DNA from 3 places in the Roseibium sp. MB-4 genome. Region 3 is predicted to be linked to each of the others. Evidence: predicted binding sites of a transcription regulator. Region 3 holds the regulator's gene; each other region holds the start of a gene.

Evidence for each region. The regulator PhoB, encoded in region 3, activates phosphate uptake and scavenging genes when phosphate is short. The targets are predictions, from matches to a motif close to TGTCATNNANCTGTCAT.
Region 1: a site for PhoB is predicted at 1,834-1,850, ahead of ACVDG4_RS14790 (alpha-D-ribose 1-methylphosphonate 5-triphosphate diphosphatase). Genes of this name have one in related genera too.
Region 2: a site for PhoB is predicted at 1,669-1,685, ahead of olsB (l-ornithine N(alpha)-acyltransferase). Genes of this name have one in related genera too.

The regions. Positions count from the first base shown of each region.
Region 1 covers NZ_JBRKQB010000002.1:776,423-779,697, reverse strand. Annotated here, with positions in the region: gene phnF (phosphonate metabolism transcriptional regulator PhnF) at 1-649, opposite strand, end outside; gene ACVDG4_RS14790 (alpha-D-ribose 1-methylphosphonate 5-triphosphate diphosphatase) at 651-1,796, opposite strand; gene ACVDG4_RS14785 (PhnD/SsuA/transferrin family substrate-binding protein) at 1,920-2,771, shown strand; gene ACVDG4_RS14780 (phosphonate ABC transporter ATP-binding protein) at 2,876-3,275, shown strand, end outside.
Region 2 covers NZ_JBRKQB010000004.1:27,274-30,548, reverse strand. Annotated here, with positions in the region: gene ACVDG4_RS19565 (transglycosylase domain-containing protein) at 1-460, opposite strand, end outside; gene olsB (l-ornithine N(alpha)-acyltransferase) at 596-1,465, opposite strand; gene ACVDG4_RS19555 (hybrid sensor histidine kinase/response regulator) at 1,781-3,275, opposite strand, start outside.
Region 3 covers NZ_JBRKQB010000001.1:2,013,281-2,016,555, forward strand. Annotated here, with positions in the region: gene ACVDG4_RS09320 (aspartate aminotransferase family protein) at 1-620, opposite strand, end outside; gene ACVDG4_RS09325 (GcrA family cell cycle regulator) at 1,045-1,590, shown strand; gene phoB (phosphate regulon transcriptional regulator PhoB) at 1,657-2,352, opposite strand; gene phoU (phosphate signaling complex protein PhoU) at 2,440-3,135, opposite strand; gene pstB (phosphate ABC transporter ATP-binding protein PstB) at 3,168-3,275, opposite strand, start outside.

The DNA.
Region 1 (3,275 bases), on a different contig from region 3:
TGCGCGGACTGAGGTTCAGCCCATCCGCTTGCCGCGCCGTTGCAAATCCGCCCGCGATTCTTGTTTCGGCGCGTTCGTAGCGCTCGACATCGTGCGCTTTGTAAACCTCTGTCACTGAGCCCGTTTTGTTGTAGACGGCTTCGAAGTCCGGAAACTTCGCTGCCGGGAACTCCTTGGCTGTCAGATAAATCGGCTCGCCATCGAGTATGCGGCGTCTGAGCAGTTTGATAACTTGGGTTCCGGTCGGAAGATCAAGGGCAACTCCGCCTTCAAACGAGACATCGCCGCGCGTGAGGTTCAATGTCTCGGTGGTCACCCGATCGCGGGCGACCTTGAAACCGTCGGCAAACCTCATGTTGCTTTCAACTTCATACCGTTCCGGTCTCTGACGGACAAAGACGCCAACACCTTTTCTGGCGTGAAGATGACCTTCCTGCTGCAATTTGGAAAGCGCCCGGCGGATGGTGATCCGGCTGACTTGAAAGACTTCGGCGAGATGAACTTCTCCGGGAAGCTTGATGCCAGGTGCCAGCTCGCCATTTTCATACGCGAACTGAAGACGGTCACATATCTGAAGCCAGATGGCTTTTTCGCCTTTGGCTTGATAGGGTTCGCGCGCGAGAGTTCGAAACAATTCCAGATCGGTCACATCACACCTGGTGGCTTTGATTTCCTGAATTGAAGGTATATTTCACCTGGCCGTTGGCAATCACCATCAGGATTCTGCGGGTCTTTTTGTCTACCAGAATGCAATCCGCCCGCATGCCTTCTGCTATCTCGCCGCGATCTGCCAGTTTTGCCGCCGCCGCTGCGTTTTTGGAGATGAGGTTCCATGCCTTCTCAAGCGGAAGAACACCGTCATCAACCAGTTTAAACGCAGCTGCCAATGGAGCTGGGTAATAGTAGTCCGATGCCAGAACGGTGCAGTGGCCGGACGCCACACTCTCCCTTGCGTCGATGGCGTTGTTCTGGGAGCCGCCGCGTACGATATTGGGAGCGCCCAAAACCACGTGTTCACCTTCTTCGGCCGCGCTTTTGGCGGTTGCAATGGTCATAGGGAACTCGGACACGGAGACGCCCAGACGGCGGTGTTCCGTGCGGGTTTCCGGGGTTAGCTCGTCATGTGCGAAAACGGAGCAGCCCGCATCCCGAGCTCCTGCGCAGATGGCTTCGATCGCAGCTGGGACCTCGTTTCGCCGTTCCCATACCTGGTTGATCAGGGTCTTGCACTGGTCTTCTGAAAGGCCGGATCTGCCGGCCATCCGGCTGATCTTCGATGAGGTTTTCGGCAGGTCGAGATAGGCGGTCGTGTGATCGTTGAGTGACAGAACGGACTTGGGGTCGTCCTGAACCCAGTCAATCATGTCCTGGACATGGTTCAGTGCAAAGGTTTCCCACCGGATGTTCAGATGCATGTCTGAGGCAAACGTCGCCCGCAGGGCTTTCAGATGCATTCGGAAATTGGCGGCAGCCTCATAGCTGCGCAAGCCCGGTTCCCAGGAAACAGTCAGCCCATGATAAGCGGTGGTAATGCCATTGGAGATCAATTGCCGGTCAACATCCGCCAGCGCAATTGGAAGCGGGAAGTCGACATTCGGCCGCGGTTGTATTGATCGCTCAAAAGCATCCCCGTGTACATCTATGATGCCCGGTACGATATAGCAGTCCGCTGCGTCAATTGTTTCGCTAAATCTCTTTGATGAATAAGCGAATATACCTGAGTGAATGTTAACCGGCTCACGAATGAATTCATCATTTTTCAGAACGTCGCCGCCAAGAATACTTATGGAAGTCAATTTCGAATCCTCGAATATTTTAAGAATGGTGCGGCTACGTCATGAAACCGTTATCGACGGAGATCTATAGGGAGGCTGTATGACACTCCTGTGTACACAGGAATAGCCATTGGAGAATTCAACATGCTTCGTTCTGCCATTGCTGCAGCTGCAATGATTTTCGCGCTCCCTGTTGCCGCTGAACCTGTTCGGTTTGCGGTCACCGACATCGAAGGCCTGGAAGCCCTGCAGCAGGAATTTTCTGCCTTTGAAAAGGCTCTGGAAGACACAACGGGTTTGGACATCGAACTGTTTCCGGTCAGCTCCCGCACGTCCGCTGTTGAGTCTATGAACCAGAATAAGGTCGATCTGGTTCTGACAGGCCCGGCTGAATATGTCGTGATGAAGGAACTGACCAACGCGGAAATCGTGGTTGCTTGGCAGCGCCCAAACTACTTCGCCCAGATCGTGGTGATGGCAGAAGGTGAGATTGACGGGCCACAGGACCTCAAGGGCAAGACCGTGACTTTCGGTAGTGTTGGCTCAACGTCTCAGCACCTCGGCCCGGCGCAGGTTCTCGCTGACTTCGGCCTTGCTTACGGCACTGATTACACGCCGCAGATTATTTCTCGCAACGTGGCCATTGAAGCTCTGATCCGCGGCGATGTGCAGGCTGTTGGTATGAACGACAGCCACTTGCGCCGCATTCGCGACGCGTTTCCTGGCGAAGCTTTCAAGGTCATTGCCCGGGGCCGTGATCTTCCGAACGACATCCTGGTCGCTCGTCCGGACATGGATCGTGACGCTTTGGGAAAAATCAAGACCGCGTTCCTGGAAAACAGCGGAGCGCTGATGGCTGCTGTTCTGAAGGGCGAAGATAACCAAAAATATGGTGGTGGCTTCTTCCTGACCGGCGTGAACGATGAGAACTACAACTACGTTCGCGACATGTACCAGACCATTGGTGTCGACACCTCTTCATTCGTTGGTGACTAACCTCCTCCTGAAGATGCCGGGAGCGCGGGTGATCGCGCTCCTTTCCGGTGCTGTCGCTGTGTCTTGCACCGGAAATTGACACCAAGAATCCCGAGGACCGCGCGGTGCTTCACACGCCTCTCGCTGATACCAAAGATGTTGCGATTGCAACGTCGGCACTTAAGAAACAGTACAAGAATGGCCAGTTTCCGGTCCTGAAGGGCGTCAACTTGACCATTCGCCACGGCGAGCGAGTCGCGTTGATCGGCTCCAATGGCAGCGGCAAATCGACTTTGTTGAAGTGCCTCATTGGGCTGCATGCTGTGAACGAGGGATCAGTCCAGACCCTTGGTGAAACCTTTGGCTCCATGCCGACCGCTGCGCAGCGCGCACAGTTGCGCAAGCAGACCGGTTTTGTCTTCCAAAAACACTGTCTGGTGAAACGGCACTCGGTTTTAAGCAATGTTGTCCACGGCATGCTGGGTTTGCCCGGCAGTTGGCGCGCCTTCACTCAGGCGACGGCGC
Region 2 (3,275 bases), on a different contig from region 3:
TTGCTGGAACCTGCCATTCGGATGTCGGCGGGAGGTAAGCGGCATAATAGCCAACAATACAAACGACAGCGATGCCTGCCCATATTCCAAGGACCGCGCTCCAGTAAAGTCCGCGTTTTACAAGCCTGCCCAGAGCGGGCATGAACGATGACCGGGCTTTTCTTTTCTGGCTGCGGCGCTTGGCGCCGGACCGGCCACCTCTGCCCTTCGAACTTCCGGACCTCGATTTCGCACTGCCACGCTGAGAGGTGGACTTGGCAGACGAGGGTTTCTTTGACTTCGGGGTGCTGCCAGCTTTGGACTTGGGCTTCGATTTGGATGTGGTCTTGGCCTTCGTGCGCTTCTTGCCCGACGGGCCGCTCGGACGGTCATCCGGGCGCAGCCGCAGGTCCAGCAGACTGCTGCTGGATGCGCCGAAAGTCGGCTCGACCCGTGCCTGGCGTTTCGCCCGTGGCGCCATCAATTTCCGTCCCATACCAAGTTGCCGGAAACTCCGGCTTTCCCCGGTCATGATTCTAGAATGCGGCGATTTAAGGGGGCGTTAAGCCTTTCGGAAATTGGGCTTCAGAATGGAGATTCGATCCACAACGGACGATTAGCTGGCGTAGCGGCTCGCGTCGGCGCCATAGTAGTTTACATACCTTGTGTTCAGTTCTGAAACCGGCATCACGATCAACACGTCGGTCGTCCCGAACTGATGGTCAATCACCGCACCGTCGCCGACAAAAGCCCCCAGACGAAGATACCCTTTGATGAGCGGCGGCAGCGCCCGGAGGGCTTCCTTCTGGTTGATGTCGGAAGCGGGCCTGCGATTCATATCCACAAAGCGGTTCTCGACAGCGCGAACCCGCCATTCTTCCGGCGCAAGTGAATTGTGGTGCAGAAAACCCAGCTGATCAGCCATGGCGTCGGGGTTGGTCCCTTCAATGGATGCACAGCCCAGCATGACGTCGATCTTGTGCCGCAAAATGTAAGACCAAAGACCGTGCCAGAGCAGCTCGATGGTCTTCTTGTTCCGGTAAGGTTTCAGAACGCAGGACCGGCCAAGCTCCATGAACCGTTTGCCGGGATTGGCATCGATCAATGACTGGATGTCGTATTCTGCGGATGTGTAGAACCCGCCATGCCGGTCCGCAACATCCTGGCGCAAAACACGGTAGGTGCCGACGATTTCGGGCTTCAAACGGCCGAGCTTGTTTCGCTTGAGAGAGGCGTGATCTACAACCAGGAGATGGTCGCAATAGGCATCGAAAGGATCGGCGTCGCGCCGTGTTGCCAAAGTCTGTGCGTCGGCGACTGCGGACATTTCTTCATAAAACACTTCATAGCGAAGGCGCTGGGCTTTTTTGACTTCCTTGAAATTGCGCGCCATGCGCACTTCGAGGGATCCGATACGTCCAAGGGTGTCGCCGGTTTTGACCGGCATCTGAACGGCCCCGTGCGGGACAGCTGGCAGCGGGCGCATCGCAGGCGTAAATTTCCGCACCAGTTTTCTTGGAGAAAATAGGTTCTGGCGCATCATGGACGGTCCACCCTTCGTCTGTTTCTTGTCGAAAACCGGGCCGGATCATTGCATTGACCGCTTGGATCTCCGCCAGTCTTCCTATGCCGGCTCAGATTGCGAATCTATGCTGGCTCTGGATTGACAAAGCCGTAGACCATACTTTTCCGACATCTGCATGACATTGGGTTGAGCCCGGCGTCTTTCAAGGCCAGCTTATATTACAAGATGGTTATTTGGAAATCTGCCGGTCGTGAACCGCTGGCGGGAGTGCGCCGGTTAGCCGGCAGCTTTCATCCGTCCAATTTCCGCAAGAGCGTCTGAGATATCGTCTACCGATAGTGGTTTCGTGAGATAGCCCGCGGCTCCAACGTCGGCCGCCTGATCCCGGGCTTCCTGCATAACATCAGCCGTGACAATAAGGACTGGCACTTCAGGACGTCCACTATCACGCTCGTCGCGGCGGATTTGCTTGACGGCGCTGATCCCATCAAGGCCCGGCATGTGAAGGTCCATGAGGATCGCATCAAATGTCCCGCTTGCCGCTTCGACGACAGCCTTTTCGCCGTCCACGACCATCACCGGGACGTGGCCGAGCTTGCGCAACATGGCCTCGCTGAGCAGGCGGTTGATGTCATTGTCTTCTGCGACCAGCAATTTCAGGGGCCGACCGGGTACCGCGGCACGGTTGGAGAGGAAACTGTTTTGAACGGGTTCTGCACTGACGTCCCAGGCATGGTCGGTGGTCTCGGCGTCCAAAAGGCCCGAGAACACCTGAACAAGCGTGTCAATGCGCACGGGGCGGATCAGATAAGCCGCATAGCCGGCTTCCCTTAGATGCTCCAGGCGGTCACGCTCTGGCGGTGAGATCAAGACGACAGCCGGTGCTTTGCACCCGCTCAGGTGCGCCGATGCCAGCCATCCGGCGCTGTCCGAAAGCGCCGAATTGTCAACGACAAGTAGGTCAGCAGCCATGAGGGCCGTATCCAGCCCTTCGTTGCCAGGCTCCAGAACCGAGACGGTCGCGTCATGCTGTTCCAGCCGGTTGGCAATTAGGGGGCACTCGATCCGGCTGGAGGTGACGAAAACGATCTTTCTGCCGGAAAACTTCTCCAGGCGCGGGTCTGAGGTTTCGGTCAGGTCTTCCGGGATTGGCAGGGAAACTTCAAAAAGTGCACCGCCTTCTGAAGCGGGGCGCGCGCTGATGCCGCCGCCCATCAAGTGGGCCAGTCGTTGCGCGATGGCGAGGCCAAGGCCGGTGCCGCCAAACTTTCTGGCAGGCCCATGATCGACCTGTTCAAACTCTTGGAACAGGCGTTCCGCCTCGTCGGCGGCAAAACCGATGCCGGTATCCCGCACAACCAGATCGAGGAAGCCGCCACCTTCAAGGTTCCGACGGCCGTGGAGCTCAACGGCAACACCGCCTTCATCGGTGAACTTGACGCCGTTTCCGATGAGATTGAAGAGAATTTGGCGCACACGGGTTGCGTCAAGCGTGACGTGTTCCGGCAGGCGGGAATCGATCAACGTACCAATTTCGAGGTGCTTCGCATGGGCTTTCGGCGCCAGTAGTTCGACCACGCTTTCAGCCAATGCACCGACTTTGACCGGAGCGGCGTGAATATCAAGTTTTCCTGCCTCAACCTTTGAAAAATCGAGCACTTCGTCGATCAGAAGCAGCAAGGTTTCGCCGGAAGTTTCCAGTGCCTCGATATAGGCGCTCTGTTCCTTGGTCAGGCGTGTGTCGCGCAAAAGTGCTGCCATGCCGAGAACG
Region 3 (3,275 bases):
TCATCACAAAGCTTACGCAGAGCGCGCAGGAATTCGTAGTCGACTTCCCGAATGCCGCCCTCGCCTTGGATGGGTTCGATCGCGATCGCTGCGGTTTGCGGACCGACCATGGCTTTCAAGGCCTCCAAGTCCCCGCTGGGCACCTGATCGAAGCCCGGGGCCTTCGGTCCGAAACCTTCCAGATATTTCGCCTGGCCACCTGCTGCGATCGTGCCGAGTGTCCGGCCATGGAAAGCGCCTTCAAAGGTCACGATCTGATACCGGTCCTGCTCATTGCGGTCATAGTGATAACGCCGGGCACACTTGATCGCCGCTTCCATTGCTTCGGCGCCGGAATTCACGAACAGTACCTTGTCAGCAAATGTTGCATCGGTGAGGCGCTGCGCAAACCGCGCGCCATCCGGCATCTGGTGCAGATTGGAAATATGCCAGAGCTTGGCCGCCTGATCCTGAAGAGCCTGGACCAGATGCGGATGAGCATGTCCGAGCGAATTTACCGCGATCCCGGACCCGCAATCGAGAAATCGTCGGCCGTCACTCGTAACAAGCCAGACACCTTCCCCGTGATCGAATGACAGGTTCGATCTTGCGTAGTTTCCAAAAAGCGCGGACGCGGACATACCTCTTTAGTCTCCTTTGGCCGCCGGAAGCGCCACTGGTATCGGACCGTCGGAACTCCGGGGCATCGCCTTAATTACAGGCCAAAAACGCAATGTGCCGCCAAAGCGGCGGCACGTTGCAAGATCCTTATACACTGCCGAGGTCCCCGCCTGTCAATGGAAATGGCCATTGCCGGGGTTCGGGCTGTTTTATGTAAAAGTCTCAAGGACCTCGCATCTGTTGGGGAAAAGTCCGTTCATCCCCAACTCACTGCAGCCTGACGGTTGCTTCACAAATTAACGTTATTGTAACCTTTGACTAATCAGACACGACATCTCGTGCGGCGTATCAAATAGAGGCACAAGATATGCCATAATGGACTTGCGTTCGCGTGTCCAATAACGGGATTTTGGCCAGTCACTGGCCTTGGCAAGGGGTGCGGCAATGAGTTGGACGAACGAACGAGTTGAGCTTTTGAAGAAGCTCTGGAGCGATGGTTTGAGTGCAAGCCAGATTGCGGGTGAGCTTGGCGGTGTCACCCGGAACGCGGTGATTGGCAAGGTACACCGGCTTGGTCTTTCCGGCCGCGCAAAGTCTTCTTCTTCAAGCGCGAAACCGCGCCGTCCCCGCACAACGGCCAATCCGGCGTCTCAATCGGCACCGAAACGTCCGCAAACACAGCCGCAGACCCAAGGTTCCGCAGCGCTGAAGATGGAGCCGACGCCAGCCCCGGTCGCAGAGGTTCAACCCGTTGCAGAACCGATCGCTGACGTTGTTCCGATGTCCAAGCGGGCGACTATCCTGACGTTAACTGAGCGCACCTGTAAGTGGCCGATCGGCGATCCGGCGACAGAAGACTTCTACTTCTGCGGTCAGGTTTCCGAAGCCGGCGTTCCCTACTGCCCCTACCACTGCAAGATCGCTTACCAGCCGGTCGCAGACCGCCGCCGGAGCGCCAACAACAAGACCAGTGTTGCCCAGGCTTCCTGATCTCGAAATACCCAAGAAAAAGCCCGCCGATTTGGCGGGCTTTTTTGTTTGTCTTGAAAGTCTCGATCAGGCTGCCGTGAACTGGTCGTTGAAGGCATAACCAGCCCCGCGCACCGTGCGGATCGGGTCTTTCGCCTTGCCCTTGTTCAGCGCTTTGCGCAGCCGGCCTACGTGAACATCGACCGTGCGTTCATCCACATACACATCGTGCCCCCAAACACCATCCAAGAGCTGTTCGCGTGAAAAGACCCGGCCTGGTGCGGTCATCAGGAATTCCAGAAGGCGAAACTCTGTTGGCCCCAAATGGATTTCCTTGGTGCTGCGCCGGACGCGGTGTGTTTCCCGGTCAAGTTCGATGTCGCCGGAGCGCAGCATCGTGGACACCACCTCCGGGCTTGCCCGCCGCAAGATCGCGCGGACACGCGCCATCAGTTCGGGCACTGAGAACGGTTTGACCACGTAGTCGTCCGCTCCGGTCGACAGGCCTCTGATGCGCTCGGCTTCCTCGCCGCGCGCCGTGAGCATGATGACCGGCAAGCGCTCGGTGTCTTCGCGTGCCCGCAGGCGCCGGCACAGTTCGATTCCGGACAGTCCGGGCAACATCCAGTCCAGCAACAAAAGGTCCGGCTGGGTTTCCCGGAGGCGGATTTCCGCCTCGTCGCCGCGGACACAGGTCTCGACGGCGTATCCTTCAGCTTCCAGATTGTACCGCAACAGAAGGCTCAACGGTTCTTCGTCTTCGACGATGAGGACCTTCGGCATGAATTCTCGCTCCAATTCCCTCAGCCGGCACTAAAGCGCCGGCTTACAGTTCCTGCTTCACAACCCGCTCAGGCGGGCTCTGGCAACTCACATAGCGCCGGTTTCATCAACCTTGGTGCGGTCTTCCGGAAGCCGCTCGCCCGTCACCATGAAGAAGACGTTTTCGGCAATGTTGGTGGCATGATCGCCGATCCGCTCGATATTCTTCGCACAGAATAGAAGATGGACGCAGGAGGTGATCACCCGTGGATCTTCCATCATGTACGTCAGAAGTTCGCGGAACAGAGAGGTGTAGATCGCATCGACTTCGGCATCAGCTTCCTGCACGTGGCGCGCAGCCTCTGCATTGCGTCCGGTGTAGGCATCCAGAACCTTTTTCAGCTGCCCAAGGGCTAGCTCGGTCATGTGCTCCACGCCGATTGCCAACTTCTTGCTCTGAATGTCGTTGTCGATTGCGATTGCCCGCTTGGCAACGTTCTTTGCAAGATCGCCAACACGCTCCAGATCGTTCGCGATCCGGCTGGCGGCTGTGATTTCGCGCAGATCTTGCCCCATCGGCTGACGGCGCACGATCATTGCAATCAGGCCTTCCTCGACGTCCTGGTGCAGCGCATCAAGACGGCGATCCTGATCAATCACGCGGCGCGCCAAATCAGTGTCCCCGGACACGAGGGCGGAAACGGCTTCTGCAAATGCTTTTTCTGCAAGACCGCCCATTTCAGCGATCCGGCCGGCCATGACGTTCAATTCGTCATCATAAGCCGTGACTGTATGTTCAGACATCCTGTGTCCCTTCGAAAAAATGTGCGATCCGGTTAACCGAAGCGGCCGGTAATGTAGTCCTGCGTACGCTTGTCCACCGGGTTGGTGAAGATATCCTGTGTTGGACCTTCTTCAACCAGAATTCCCAAGTGGAAGAATGC